Regions from separate parts of the Streptomyces sp. NPDC050704 genome, predicted to be linked through region 2. Evidence: riboswitches for the same ligand, from Rfam matches in the RefSeq annotation. Region 2 holds a riboswitch; each other region holds the start of a gene.
The links. Region 2 has a riboswitch for cyclic di-AMP ahead of AB0I18_RS35130 (M23 family metallopeptidase). Riboswitches for the same ligand answer to the same signal wherever they lie in the genome.
Positions count from the first base shown of each region.

Region 1: it holds a riboswitch for cyclic di-AMP, as region 2 does, so the genes downstream of both, AB0I18_RS00010 (NlpC/P60 family protein) here and AB0I18_RS35130 (M23 family metallopeptidase) in region 2, are expected to answer to the same signal.
Region 3: it holds a riboswitch for cyclic di-AMP, as region 2 does, so the genes downstream of both, AB0I18_RS31210 (LysM peptidoglycan-binding domain-containing M23 family metallopeptidase) here and AB0I18_RS35130 (M23 family metallopeptidase) in region 2, are expected to answer to the same signal.
Region 4: it holds a riboswitch for cyclic di-AMP, as region 2 does, so the genes downstream of both, AB0I18_RS17400 (transglycosylase family protein) here and AB0I18_RS35130 (M23 family metallopeptidase) in region 2, are expected to answer to the same signal.

Region 1 covers NZ_JBFAHW010000001.1:806-4,005, reverse strand. Annotated here, with positions in the region: gene pcrA (DNA helicase PcrA) at 1-319, opposite strand, end outside; gene AB0I18_RS00015 (ScyD/ScyE family protein) at 424-1,533, opposite strand; cyclic di-AMP (ydaO/yuaA leader) riboswitch at 1,795-1,966, shown strand; gene AB0I18_RS00010 (NlpC/P60 family protein) at 1,973-3,145, shown strand.
Region 2 covers NZ_JBFAHW010000078.1:37,065-40,264, forward strand. Annotated here, with positions in the region: gene AB0I18_RS35120 (dihydrofolate reductase family protein) at 1-669, shown strand, start outside; tRNA gene AB0I18_RS35125 (tRNA-Met) at 762-835, shown strand; cyclic di-AMP (ydaO/yuaA leader) riboswitch at 1,193-1,348, shown strand; gene AB0I18_RS35130 (M23 family metallopeptidase) at 1,360-2,412, shown strand; gene AB0I18_RS35135 (aldo/keto reductase) at 2,476-3,200, shown strand, end outside.
Region 3 covers NZ_JBFAHW010000062.1:28,327-31,526, reverse strand. Annotated here, with positions in the region: gene AB0I18_RS31215 (alpha-galactosidase) at 1-1,589, shown strand, start outside; cyclic di-AMP (ydaO/yuaA leader) riboswitch at 1,885-2,050, shown strand; gene AB0I18_RS31210 (LysM peptidoglycan-binding domain-containing M23 family metallopeptidase) at 2,054-2,998, shown strand.
Region 4 covers NZ_JBFAHW010000025.1:92,644-95,843, forward strand. Annotated here, with positions in the region: gene eno (phosphopyruvate hydratase) at 1-608, opposite strand, end outside; gene AB0I18_RS17400 (transglycosylase family protein) at 931-1,647, opposite strand; cyclic di-AMP (ydaO/yuaA leader) riboswitch at 1,652-1,819, opposite strand; gene AB0I18_RS17405 (transglycosylase family protein) at 2,036-3,043, opposite strand.

The sequences.
Region 1 (3,200 bases), on a different contig from region 2:
GGGCGATCCGGTGGGTGAGCACCCGGGTCTTGCCGGAGCCGGCGCCGGCCACGATGAGCAGGGGCGAGCCGTGGTGCGTCACGGCCGCGCGCTGGTTCTCGTTCAGCCCGTCCAGGAGCGCGGCCGGGTCCACGTACGGGCGCGGGGCGCCGTCGCGGTAGTGGCCGTCCCGGCTCGGCGGCACGTCGAAGCGGCCGCCGAACAGGTCGTCCGGAACCGGCTCCGGCGCCTCGTCCTCGGGCGGCGGCGGGGGCTCTTCCTCGTGGGCCTTGGAAGGCTTGAGGTCCGCCAGGAAGCTGTCATCAAAGAGGCTGCTCATCGCCCTCCGAGTCTAGGCGCCCCCACTGACACCCCGCCGCCACCCCGAAAACTCGACGGAATTCGCACCCCGCCCGCAGAATCCGGGCCCGGCGGAACCGCCCCTCAGAAGCCGAGGATCTTCCAGAGCTGACCGCCTGGCGTCTTCTTGCCCTCCATCACCGTCCCGTCACGGTCCGCGACGGACCAGGCGGAGACGAAGACCTTCCCGTCGTACGGGTCCACCGCCACGCCCGCCGGGAACGGCACCTTCACGCTCGTACGCTTGCCGCCGTCGTGCGCGACCTTGGTCACGCGTCCGGCGAAGAGCTGGCTGACGTACAGGTCGCCGCTGCCGTTGAAGGCGATCCCGGTGATCGAACCGAAGCCGCCCTGCCGGCCGAGGATCTTCCCGGTGCGGGGGTCGACGCGCCAGACACGGGCGGTCGGCTTCGCGGCCTCGCCGTTCAGCTCGCCGACGTAGAGCTTGCCGTCCGGACCGAGGGCGAGGGAGGTGGGCACGGACTCGTTCCCGTCGTGGTCGGGGAAGACCGTGAGAGCGCGGGTCCTGCCCCGCGGCGAGACCTCGATCAGGTCGTTGCCCGCCGCGTCGGCGACGATCTTCCGGCCGTCGGGGAGCGCGAGCACGCCGTACGGGTTGGATTCGATCGTGGCCTTGTGCGGGTTGTGCTTCAGCTCGACGGCGGCGATGTCGGCGGCGATCCGCGCCTTGCCGTGGGTGATGCCCAGCAGCTTGCCGAGGGTGTTCCAGGGCCTGCCCTCGGGGACGCCGGCCTCGGGCGGGGCCCAGGTCTCGACGCCCCACACACCGCCGTCGAGGGCCGAGACGCCGTTGAGCCCGACCGCGAAGCCGCCGTCCTTGGCGGCCGAGGAGGGCAGCCCGCCGACCAGCCTGCGCTGCTGCCAACTGCCGCCGTTCCAGAAGACCTTGGTGACTCCCGCGGTGGTCCCGATGCACTGGACCTCTTCCGGGCTGCCGCCGCCGGTGCACGTCCTGCCGCCCCGGCCGGCTTCGGCGACGTACACCCGGCCGTTGCCGTAGGAGAGTTGACGCGGGTTGTCGAGGCCGGTCGCGATCACCCGTACGACGGGCTTCCCGCCGGAACCGCTCGCCGAACTCGCGGGGGCGACGCCCGCCGTGACGGCGAGAGCGACCCCGGTGGCCGAGGCGACGAGAAGTTGTCCTGTACGCACCTTGTACGCCCTGCGTGCCATACGTACCCCCTGAGTCGGGCGGTCGGCGCCGGGCTGTCCCGGGCCGGGCCGAGCCGACCTTAATGGCCGGAACCAGGCGGACTCCGTAACTCCGTACAACTCATCGCAGATCCTTCCGTATTGACCTCGAAGAGCGATGCTTGAGGCTGAGGTCACGAAAATGTATCGGGCATATCGCACATCAAACTTCACAAGAGCCACACGAATTGGCTAACTTGCCGAGTGGGCCGCCCGACCTCCACCGGCGAACATCGCCGGGCCGAGCGGCCTCCGCCGAATCCGGCACGCCCTCGTGGCCGACGGAACCGGGGACCCACCGAACTTGGGGTGAATCGGTCCGACTCCCTTCCGGGACGAGGACCGTAGGGCAAACCTTCCGAAGCACTCGCCCGAACCCGACAGCTAACCCGGTAGGCGGATGACGGAAGGAGTCGCCCTCGTGGCGCCACACCGCAAGACGCGGCCGCCCAGTCCCATGGGCATGAGGACCCCGGCCCTCGCCACCGCGGCCCTCACCTCGGTTGCCCTCCTCTCCCAGACGGCGAACGCCTCACCCGCCGCGGAGCCCAAGCCGAGCCTGGAGGAAGTCCAGAAGAAGGTCGACGACCTCTACCAGCAGGCGGGGACGGCCACCGAGAAGTACAACGGGGCCAAGGAGAAGACCACCAAGCAGCGCAAGCAGGTGGACACCCTGCTGGACGACGTCGCCCAGCGCACGGAGAAGCTCAACGAGGCGCGCGAGGAACTCGGTACGTTCGCCGCCGCGCAGTACCGCACGGGCGCCTCCACTCCGGACACCGCTTCCCTCCTCCTCGCGGACAACCCGCAGGACTACTTCGACCAGACCCAGCTGATGAGCCGGCTGACCAGCCGCCAGAAGCAGGCCGTCGACGACTACGCGACGCAGCAGGCCGCTACGACGGAGAAGCGGCAGGAGGCGTCCGAGAGCCTGGAGACGCTCACCACGACGCAGAGCACGCTGAAGACGTCCAAGGCGGACGTGCAGCGGAAGCTCGCCGAGGCGCGCGGACTCCTCTCGAAGCTGACCGCCGACGAGAAGGCGCGGCTCGCGGCGATCGAGCGGGAGAAGCAGGAAGAGGCACGGCGCAAGGCCGACGAGCTGGCGCGGCAGCAGGCCGCCGCCGAGGAGCAGCGGCGCCAGGAGGAGGCCGCGCAGGCCCAGCAGGGCACGGGAACGTCCACGGGCGGCACGGGGACCTCGACCGGTGCGGGGAGCGCCTCGGGGACCGACTCCTCCACCACCGCCAAGGCCGACAAGGCGCTCGCCTTCGCCCGCGATCAGATCGGCAAGCCGTACGTGTGGGGCGCGAGCGGCCCCGGCTCCTACGACTGCTCGGGCCTCACCCAGGCCGCCTGGAAGGCCGCGGGCGTCACGCTCCCGCGCACCACCTGGGACCAGGTCAACGTCGGCACGACGGTCTCGGTGAACAGCGCGCAGCCCGGCGACCTCGTCTTCTTCTACGACGACATCAGCCACGTCGGCATCTACATCGGCGACGGCATGATGATCCACGCGCCCAAGCCGGGGGCGTACGTCCGCGAGGAGTCGATCTACTACATGCCGATCCACAGCGTGGTGCGGCCGGCGTAAGGCACCTCCAGGACCTTCAGGACTCTCACCAGGGCTCGGGGCGGCCGCTGTTCAG
Region 2 (3,200 bases):
GGCCGGGTGCACACCCAGCTCCTCCGGCAGGGGCTCGCGGACGAGCTGCAGCTCGCCCTCGCACCGCTCGTCGTGGGGCAGCCGGACGCGCCACGGCTGTTCGGGCCCGGCGGATACCCGGGCGGCCCCCGCAACCGGATGCGGCTGGTCGAGACCCGGCCCGTCGGAGACGTGGTCCTCATGCGGTACGTGCCCACCGCCCCCGGTGCCGGTCCGCTCGCCACCGCCGCCGACCGGCACTGGCTGGGGCTCGCCTGCGAACTCGCCGCCGACTGCCCGCCCTCGCGGACCGCGTTCAGCGTCGGCGCGGTCGTCGTCGCGGCCGACGGTACGGAGCTGGCCCGCGGCCACTCCCGCGAGTCCGACCCGGTGTCGCACGCCGAGGAGGCAGCGCTCGCCAAGCTCGGCCCCGCCGACCCGCGCCTCGCCACCGCCACGGTCTACAGCAGCCTGGAGCCGTGCGCCCGCCGTGCTTCCCGGCCCGCACCCTGCGCCCGGCTGATCCTCGACGCGGGCGTGCGCCGGGTCGTCACGGCCTGGCGCGAGCCGGACACGTTCGTGGCGGCCGCGGACGGCAGCGGGCTGCTGGCGGCGGAGGGCGCCACCGTCCTCGTACTCCCGGAGTACGAGGAGCGGGCGACCGCGCCCAACCGCCACCTCCTCGGCTGACCCCTGCCCCAGCCGAAACCCCCGGTGAAGGGCGGGCGACGTAAACCGTGGTGCTGGGGGTCCCGCAGATGGCGTATAGTTGAGTTCAACGACGCGGGGTGGAGCAGCTCGGTAGCTCGCTGGGCTCATAACCCAGAGGTCGCAGGTTCAAATCCTGTCCCCGCTACTGAAGGCCTGAGGCCGGAATCCATTGGATTCCGGCCTCAAGTCATTTTCGTCGGCCGACATGGAGCTGCGCGCCGACCGCCATGGCGCTGATCGCCGTACGACGGCCGTGAGCTTCCATGGCCGCTATATCACCCGTGGTAGTCGAATGACGCCCCTGCGCATAACAACTGACACACCATCACCATAGGGATCACCCTCGATTGCGGGTCAACTCGCCCGGTTTGAACCGCTCATGACCTGTAAGTCCAGGCCAAGAGCCTTAACGATCACTCGGAACAGCTTGGAATCCGGTACCCGCGTCTATTAACGTTCGATAACGCAGCGCGGTCGTCCCAGCCGTCACAAGAGTCGGCTCCGTGTGCACGTGCCGAATCCCGCAAGGGAACCGGGGAACCACTAATTGGGGTGAATCGGGCGTTATTCGCGGTGAGGATACCGCGGTTGACGCGCGTAGGAGACCTTCCTGCTCCGAACCCGTCAGCTAACCCGGTAGGCGAGAAGGAAGGAAAGGAGTGCGCCCACGTGGCGTCCAACCGCCCCGCTCCCCAACCCTCGTTCGCACCAAGCGAGTTGTCGGGTGAAACACCTGGCGAGACCTCGGGTGAGAAGAAGCTCGACGTCTTCGCCTACGGCATCCGCAAGGACGAGGACACCTGGGAGGAGTGGAATCCCACCGCGGATTCCCTCCGTCCCGTACGCGGTAAGCACCGCGTCTCCAAGCAGCGCGGCGGAGGACTCGCACGCAGCTCGACCGTTCTGGGCGTCGGTGTCATAGCCGCCGTCGGCGCGGGCGGCATGGCCACCGCGCAGACCGGCAAGCCGCCGGTGTCGATCTCGATGCCCGACCTGCCGAACGTGGGCTCGCTGATCTCGGACGACGACTCCGCCGAGGAGGCCGGCACGCCGCTCACCGCAGCGGGCCTGACCACCACCGCCGACGCCGAACAGGGCACCGCGGACGCCGGCGAGGCCCTGCGCTCCCGGATCATGCTCCAGGCCGAGCAGCAGCAGGACCAGGTGGACCGCGAGGCCCAGCAGGCCGCCGAGGCCGCCGCCGCCGATCAGGCCGCCAAGGAGCGGGACGCCGCCCGGGCCAAGATCGCCGCCGCCAAGAAGAAGGCGGACCAGGAGGCCAAGGAGAAGGCCGAGGCCGCGCGCCTCGCCGAGCTCGCCAAGCAGTTCACGCTGCCGACCTCCTCGTACACCATCACCTCGACCTTCGGTCAGTCCGGCTCGCTGTGGTCCTCCGGCCAGCACACGGGCCTGGACTTCGCCGCTCCCACGGGGACGCCGCTCAAGGCCGTCCACACCGGCACGATCACCGAGGCCGGCTGGAACGGGTCGTACGGCTACCGCACGGTCCTCACGCTCGACGACGGTACGGAGATCTGGTACGCCCACCAGTCGTCGATCAGCGTCAGCGTCGGGCAGAAGGTCAACACGGGCGACGTCATCGGCCGCGTGGGCGCGACCGGCAACGTCACCGGGGCGCACCTCCACATGGAGGTCCACACGAGCGGCGGCGACGGCATCGACCCGATGGCGTGGATGCGGAGCAAGGGGCTCAACCCGTAAGGCCCGGCTCTCCGGCTCTGTGCGTACGGAATACGGCCGTCCGGTACGGTCGTTGACCTACGTATGACTTCTCTTCGCCAGCTGGGTTCGTCCGACCTCGAGGTCTTCCCGCTCGCCCTCGGCGGCAACGTCTTCGGCTGGACCGCCGACGAGGCGCAGTCCTTCGCCGTGCTCGACGCGTACGCGGCCGCGGGCGGGAACTTCGTGGACACCGCCGACGTGTACTCGGCCTGGGCGCCCGGCAACGAGGGCGGCGAGTCGGAGACCGTCATCGGCAACTGGCTCGCCGCGCGCGGCAATCGGGCCGACATGCTGATCGCGACCAAGGTCGGCGGCCATCCCCAGTACAAGGGGCTGTCCGCCGGGACCGTCAAGGGCGGGGTCGAGGCGTCGCTGCGGCGGCTGCGGACCGACTACGTCGACCTCTACTACACGCACTTCGACGACCCCTCGGTGCCGGTCGAGGAGATCCTCACGGCTCTGGACGAGCTGGTGCGCGCCGGCAAGGTGCGGGCGATCGCCGCCTCCAACATCTCCCCCGAGCGGCTCCAGGAGTCCCTCGACCTCTCCGACCGCGAGGGCCTCGCGCGGTATGTCGCGCTGCAGCCCCACTACAGCCTCGTCTCGCGCGACACCTACGAGGGCCCGCTCCAGGACATCGCCTCCCGGGGCGGGCTGGCCGTCGTGCCGTACTCCGCGCTCGCCAAGGGCTTCCTCACCGGCAAGTACCGGCCGGGGGTCCAGATCGACAGCCCCCGGGCCGGCGCGGCGGGCGCGTATCTGGAGTC
Region 3 (3,200 bases), on a different contig from region 2:
TGCACGGGCGGTGGGCGGCGGAGTCCCGGCTCGTGCGCTCCGACCTCACCTACGGTGAGAAGCTCATCGGCAGCAGGCGCGGTCACACCGGGCACCAGCACCTGCCGTGGGTCGCGCTGGACGTCGAGGGCGCGGCGACCGAGGAGCACGGCGAGGTCTACGGCTGCGCCCTCGCCTGGTCCGGGTCCTGGCGCATCGCCGTGGCCCACCTCCCGGACGCGCGCGTGCAGATCACCGGCGGGGCCGGATACGACGACTCGGGGCTGCTGCGGCTGGAGCCGGGGGAGAGCTTCGTCACGCCCGTCTTCGCGGGACTGTGGAGCGACGGCGGCTTCGGCGGGGCGAGCCGAGCCTGGCACGCGTACCAGCGCGCGTACGTGATCCCGGACGCCGACCAGGACCGGCCCGTGCTCTACAACTCCTGGGAGGCCACCGAGTTCGACATCTCCGAGGAGCAGCAGCGGGCGCTCGCGCGGCGGGCCGCCGCGATGGGAGTGGAGCTGTTCGTCGTCGACGACGGCTGGTTCGGGGCGCGGACCAGCGACCGGGCCGGACTAGGCGACTGGACGCCCAACCCGGACCGCTTCCCGGCCGGGCTCAAGCCGCTCGCCGACGACGTACACGCCCTGGGGATGCGGTTCGGCATCTGGGTCGAGCCCGAGATGGTCAACCCGGACAGCGAGCTGTACCGCGCGCATCCCGACTGGGTGCAGTTCCAGCCGGGACGAAAGAGGACGGAGCTGCGCAATCAGCTCGTCCTGAACCTCGCTCGCGAAGATGTCCAGGAGTACCTGTGGAAGCAGCTCGACACGCTGCTCTCCAGTGCACCCATCGACTACGTGAAGTGGGACTTCAACCGCTGCTTCACGGACGCCGGATGGCCGGGCGAGCCGTACCCGCAGAAGCTCTGGGTTGACCACGTGGACGCCTTGTACGGCCTGTTGGACCGGCTGCGGGCGGCCCATCCTGGAGTGGCCTTCGAGTCCTGCTCGGGCGGTGGCGGCCGGATCGACCTCGGCGTCATGGCGCGTACGGACCAGGTGTGGACCTCCGACAACACCGACCCGCTCGACCGGCTCGCCATCCAGTACGGTTTCAGCCAGGTGCACCCGGCCCGGGTCATGGCCGCCTGGGTCACCGACAGTCCCAACGTCCAGCTCAACGGGCGCGTCAGCTCGCTGCGCTTCCGCTTCGTGAGTGCGATGGCCGGAGTGCTCGGGGTGGGCGGCGACCTGACCGAGTGGAGCGACGAGGAGCTGGCCGAGGCACGGACGTGGGTGGAGCTCTACAAGGAGATCCGGCCCGTCGTGCAGCGCGGTGACCTCCACCGGCTGCGGGCGCCCGAGGGCGGGCTCAGCGCCGTGCAGTACGTCCTCGGCGGCGAGGCCGTCGTCCTCGCCTGGCTCCAGGCCCAGCACTACGGTGAGCCGGTCGCGCCGGTGCGACTGCGGGGCCTCGACCCGGCGGCGGAGTACGAATGCCTCGAAACGGGTGAAGTCCACCGGGGTTCGGTGCTGTTGCATCACGGGCTGCGGACCGGGCTGCGCGGGGACCTTGATGCGGTAGTCATCCGCCTGCGCCGTATGTGACTGTTGTGTCCTTATTGGAGCCTTCGTTCCAACTCGCTCTGGAACGAAGGCTCCTGGGGTTGCGGCGCGTGAGCAGCGTCATATTGATGACGGTCCGCTGTCGCCATGTTCACGTAATTCACCCGTGTTTCCAGGGATTTAAGAAATGGTCGCGATCTGCCATTTACGCAGGGTGACTGACATTTCGGGCATGGATCAAGAGAACGGTGCGCACAGGAAACACCAAAGGTTGTCCCTGCCTCCACGGGTCGCTTACGTTCGCCACCAATCCGGACGGACGCCCAATCCTGCCGCCGCCCGGAATCCGCTCACCCACCCGAAACGGCAGGAGCGGGGGACCCACAGGTAAGACGCCTGTTCCGGTCTCCGGAACGGCTAGGGGTTAAGCCGTGCGAAAGCGCGGCCGGGCATCTCCAGCTCGCACCCGACAGCTCACCCCGCAGGCGCCGGAGAGGAAATTCGTCATGCCCGCGAAGGGTAAGCACCGCCGTCCCAAGTCCCAGCGTTTCACCCGCTCCATCGCCGTCGCCGGAACCGGTGGCGCCGCACTCGCCCTGCCGCTGCTGGGGGCGACCGGTGCGAACGCCGCGACTTCGCAGTCCGCCGCCGACTCCGTTGCGAATACCTCGAATGTCCTGAGCCGGTCCACTGTTTCGGACAAGGCCGCCGAAGCCGCGCCGATCGCCGCCGAGAAGAAGGCCGCCGAGAAGAAGGCGACGACCAAGACGTATGCGGTCCGGGCGGGTGACTACCTCTCGAAGATCGCCGACGAGCAGGATGTCAACGGCGGCTGGAAGAAGCTGTACGAGGACAACCGCACGACGATCGGCGGCGACCCGGGACTCATCCACCCGGGCCTGAAGCTGACGATCGGCGGGAAGGCCGCGGCTGACACCAGCTCCGGTTCCCGTGCCGATTCCGGCTCCGGCTCTGCCAAGGCCCCCCAGCCGTCCGCGAAGAAGCCGACCACGACCACCAAGGCCGCGGACACCGCCAGTGCCTCCGGGTTCGCCCTGCCGGTCGCGGGTGCGTCCGTCGGGACCCCGTACAAGATGTCCGGCAGCATGTGGTCCAGCGGCTACCACACCGGTGTCGACTTCTCCGTCCCGACCGGCACCTCGCTCAAGTCCGTGGGCGCCGGCACGGTCGTCTCGGCCGGCTGGGGCGGTGCGTACGGCAACCAGGTCGTCATCAAGCTCAACGACGGCTTCTACGCCCAGTACGCCCACCTGTCCTCCCTCTCCGTGTCGGCCGGGCAGACCGTGACCGGGGGCCAGCAGGTCGGCCTCTCGGGCGCGACCGGCAACGTCACGGGACCGCACCTGCACTTCGAGATCCGCACCACGCCGGACTACGGCTCGGACGTGGACCCGATGGCGTACCTCCGCTCGAAGGGCGTCTCCGTCTGACGCCCCGCTCGCCACGCGCGGGCCGGACCAACCGGCTCGTCTCCGAAGGCCGGACCCCACGATCCCCGGGGTCCGGCCTCCGGCGTTCGCGGGAACGATCGGGACGCGGGCGTGCCGCGGGCGGCCGAGCTGAACCGCGATCGACGTATTGCGGGCGTGTGGCGTGGCGGCGCGAGGTCTCGACAGGAGCGGGGCAGTGGGG
Region 4 (3,200 bases), on a different contig from region 2:
CCGGTGGACAGGCCCTTGGTCTTCAGCACCTTCTTGAGGGTGTGGTAGACCTCGGCGCCCCAGCGCAGCGCCTCGGAGAAGGACTCCGCGCCGATCGGGGCGATCATGAACTCCTGGATGTCGACGTTGGAGTCGGCGTGCGACCCACCGTTGAGGATGTTCATCATCGGGACCGGCAGCAGGTGCGCGTTCGGGCCGCCCAGGTAGCGGAACAGCGGCAGGTCGCTGGCCTCGGAGGCGGCGTGCGCGACGGCGAGGGAGACGCCGAGGATGGCGTTGGCGCCCAGCGAGCCCTTGTTGTCCGTGGCGTCCAGGTCGATCATCGCCTGGTCGATCAGCCGCTGCTCGGTGGCGTCGTAGCCGACGAGCTCCGGGCCGATCTGCTCGATGACGGCGAGGACGGCCTTCTCGACACCCTTGCCGAGGTAGCGGTTGGCGTCTCCGTCACGGAGCTCAACAGCCTCGAAGGCACCGGTGGAGGCGCCGGACGGAACGGCGGCACGACCCGTGCTGCCGTCGTCGAGGCCGACCTCGACCTCGACCGTGGGGTTGCCTCGGGAGTCCAGGATTTCCCGGGCTACGACGACGTCGATGGACGGCACGAGCATCTCCTTATGGGATGTGACGCGGGATACGCCGGGCCGCGGGGGCCCGGTTGTTTACAGAGCGGTGATGACTCCGCGACATGAGCCTAACCGCCCCGGGGGGATTGGCCGGCCTCCCGGCCACCCCGTGGACGGAACTGAGGGTAAACATTGTTCCTTCTGGGAACAAAAAGCCCCGCTCCGGTGCGTACGGGGGAACACGCACCGGAGCGGGGAGCCCGTTGGGGGACGGGGGGTGGCCCTCACGTGGCCTCCACTATGGAGACCACGGATGGGGATGGGCCGTGGTTCAGCTGTGAGCCTGTTGTCAGTTCTGCCGGCTCTGTCAGCTGAGGTGCAGCTGCTGGCCCGGGAAGATGAAGTCGGCGTCGTCGACGATGTCGTCGTTCAGCTTGAACAGCTTCTGCCAGCCGCCCTTGACGTTCTCCTTGGCGGCGATCTCGCTGAGGGTGTCGCCCTTGACGACCTTGTACTCGCCGTCGCCCTTCTTGACCTTCTTGCCGGTCGGGGTCTTGACGGTCTTCTGCTTCGCGGCCGGACGCTCCTGGGAGCGCGAGGAACGCTCCTCCGAGGACTGCGTGTTCTGCTGCGGCTGCGACTGCGTGGAGCTCTGACCGGAGCCCGAGTTCGAGGAACCGGAGCCGGAGGAGGCCGCGCCACCGTTGTACGAGGCGCCGGACAGGCCCACGCCACAGCTCGGCCAGGCACCCTTGCCCTGGCCCGCGAGGACCTTCTCGGCGATGGCTATCTGCTGGGACTTGGAGGCCTGGTTGGCCGTGGAGGCGTACTGCGTGCCGCCGTACGCGGCCCAGGTGGAGGCTGAGAACTGCAGGCCGCCGTAGTAGCCGTTGCCGGTATTGATGGACCAGTTGCCGCCGGACTCGCACTGGGCGACGGTGTCCCACTCGGAGGCGGTGGCGGCGGAGGCTCCCGTGGCGCCCATCAGCGGGACGGCCACAGCGGCGGTGGTGACACCGGCGAGCGTGGCGATACGGGTGGCCTTGGACGGGCGGCGGTGCTTGCCCTTGCCGGAAAGCAGCATGAAGTGATCCCCTCACCGACGCCTGCGAGGTGAGCTGTCGGGTTCGGGCCGAGTGAGTTGCCCGGCCGCGTGACGTTGTCACGCGGCTTAACCCCAAGCCGTACCTGGCCTCAACGACCGGGTCCGGCACTTACCTTGGGTCCCCCGCTCCTGCCTACGGCGCTTTACGCGACGACTGTTCCCGTACGGCCGTTGGCAGGATTCGGCGTGCGACCGTCGGGGCTCACCAGTGGCGAGCGGTCACGACCGTAGACACGCGATCCGCCGAATTTCAAAGACGATCAGGGTCCTTGAGATCCATCTCTCATTTTCACCAAACGGGACATTCGCCGCGAACTACCGCTGCTTTTCGCCCGATTCGGCGGCTTGGTCGCCGATGACCCGTCCGTCACTCGCTGTCGAGTTCGAGGCTCTGACCGGGAACGATGAGATCCGGATCGGCGCCGACGGACGCCTTGTTCGCGGCGTAGAGCTCGCGCCATCCGCCGTTGACCCCAAGGGAGTCGGCGATCTCCCAGAGACTGTCTCCGGCACGGACGATGTACGAGCCGTCGGCGGCTTCACGCGAGGCGCTGTCATCGCGCGAGGCATGCCGGCCGGACGAGTCGTCCGTACGGGATCCGGTGGCGTTCTCGTCGGCGCTGCCGCCGCGGTGACGGCCGGAGGTCGCGCCGTCGTCCGCGCCGCTGTCGGCCCCCGTGTCCGTGCCGGTCGAAGCGTCGCCGTTCTGGGCCGACTTGTCCGAGTCGTCACTCTTCGCCGTGCCTGTCGCGTCGGTCGTGCCCGTCGCGTCGCCTGTGGAAGAGCTGTCCGAAGACTGTGAGTCGCCACTGGTGTCGCTGTCGGGTGCACTCGTGGCGTCGCCACCGGTGGACGAGTCGGACTTGTCCGGCTCACCCGATCCAGCCGAGTCGCCTGACTTCGTGTCATTTCCGCCGGTTTCACCCGATGTCGTGCCCGAGTCGGTCGACGGGGAGGCGGAGTCGTCCAGGACACCCGTGTCGACATCGGCCGACTCGGAGTCCTGCGACAGGCCCGCGACGAGACTGCAGGTCGCCCAGGCGCTCGTACCCTTGCCCGCGAGGACCTTCTCGGCGACGGCTATCTGCTGCGAACGGCTGGCCTGGTCGGCACTCGGCGCGTAGTCCAGGCCGCCGAACTGCTCCCAGGTCTCCTGGGTCATCTGGAGTCCGCCGTAGTACCCGTTGCCGGAGTTGGCGCTCCACGAGCCGCCGCTCTCGCAGTCCGCGACCGCGTCCCAGGTCGTACCGCTGGCGGCGCTCGCGCCGGTCGCGCCGAGCAGGGGGATGGCGATGGCCGATCCGGTCACACCCGCCGCGACGAGAAGAGCCGGAGCCTGACGGGGGCGACGGTGACGACCGTTCCCGGAGAGCATGCGGTTGCCTTTCGCGTGACAGCAAGGGATTCGACACAGCGGGGAACCGGGCGCAGCAGGGGACTGCGCACAACGGAGAACCGCGCTTGTGACTCCTGCGGCTGATGGGACCGGCCGCATTGGTGGGGAAGGTATAGGCATTCGAACTCTTGTCACA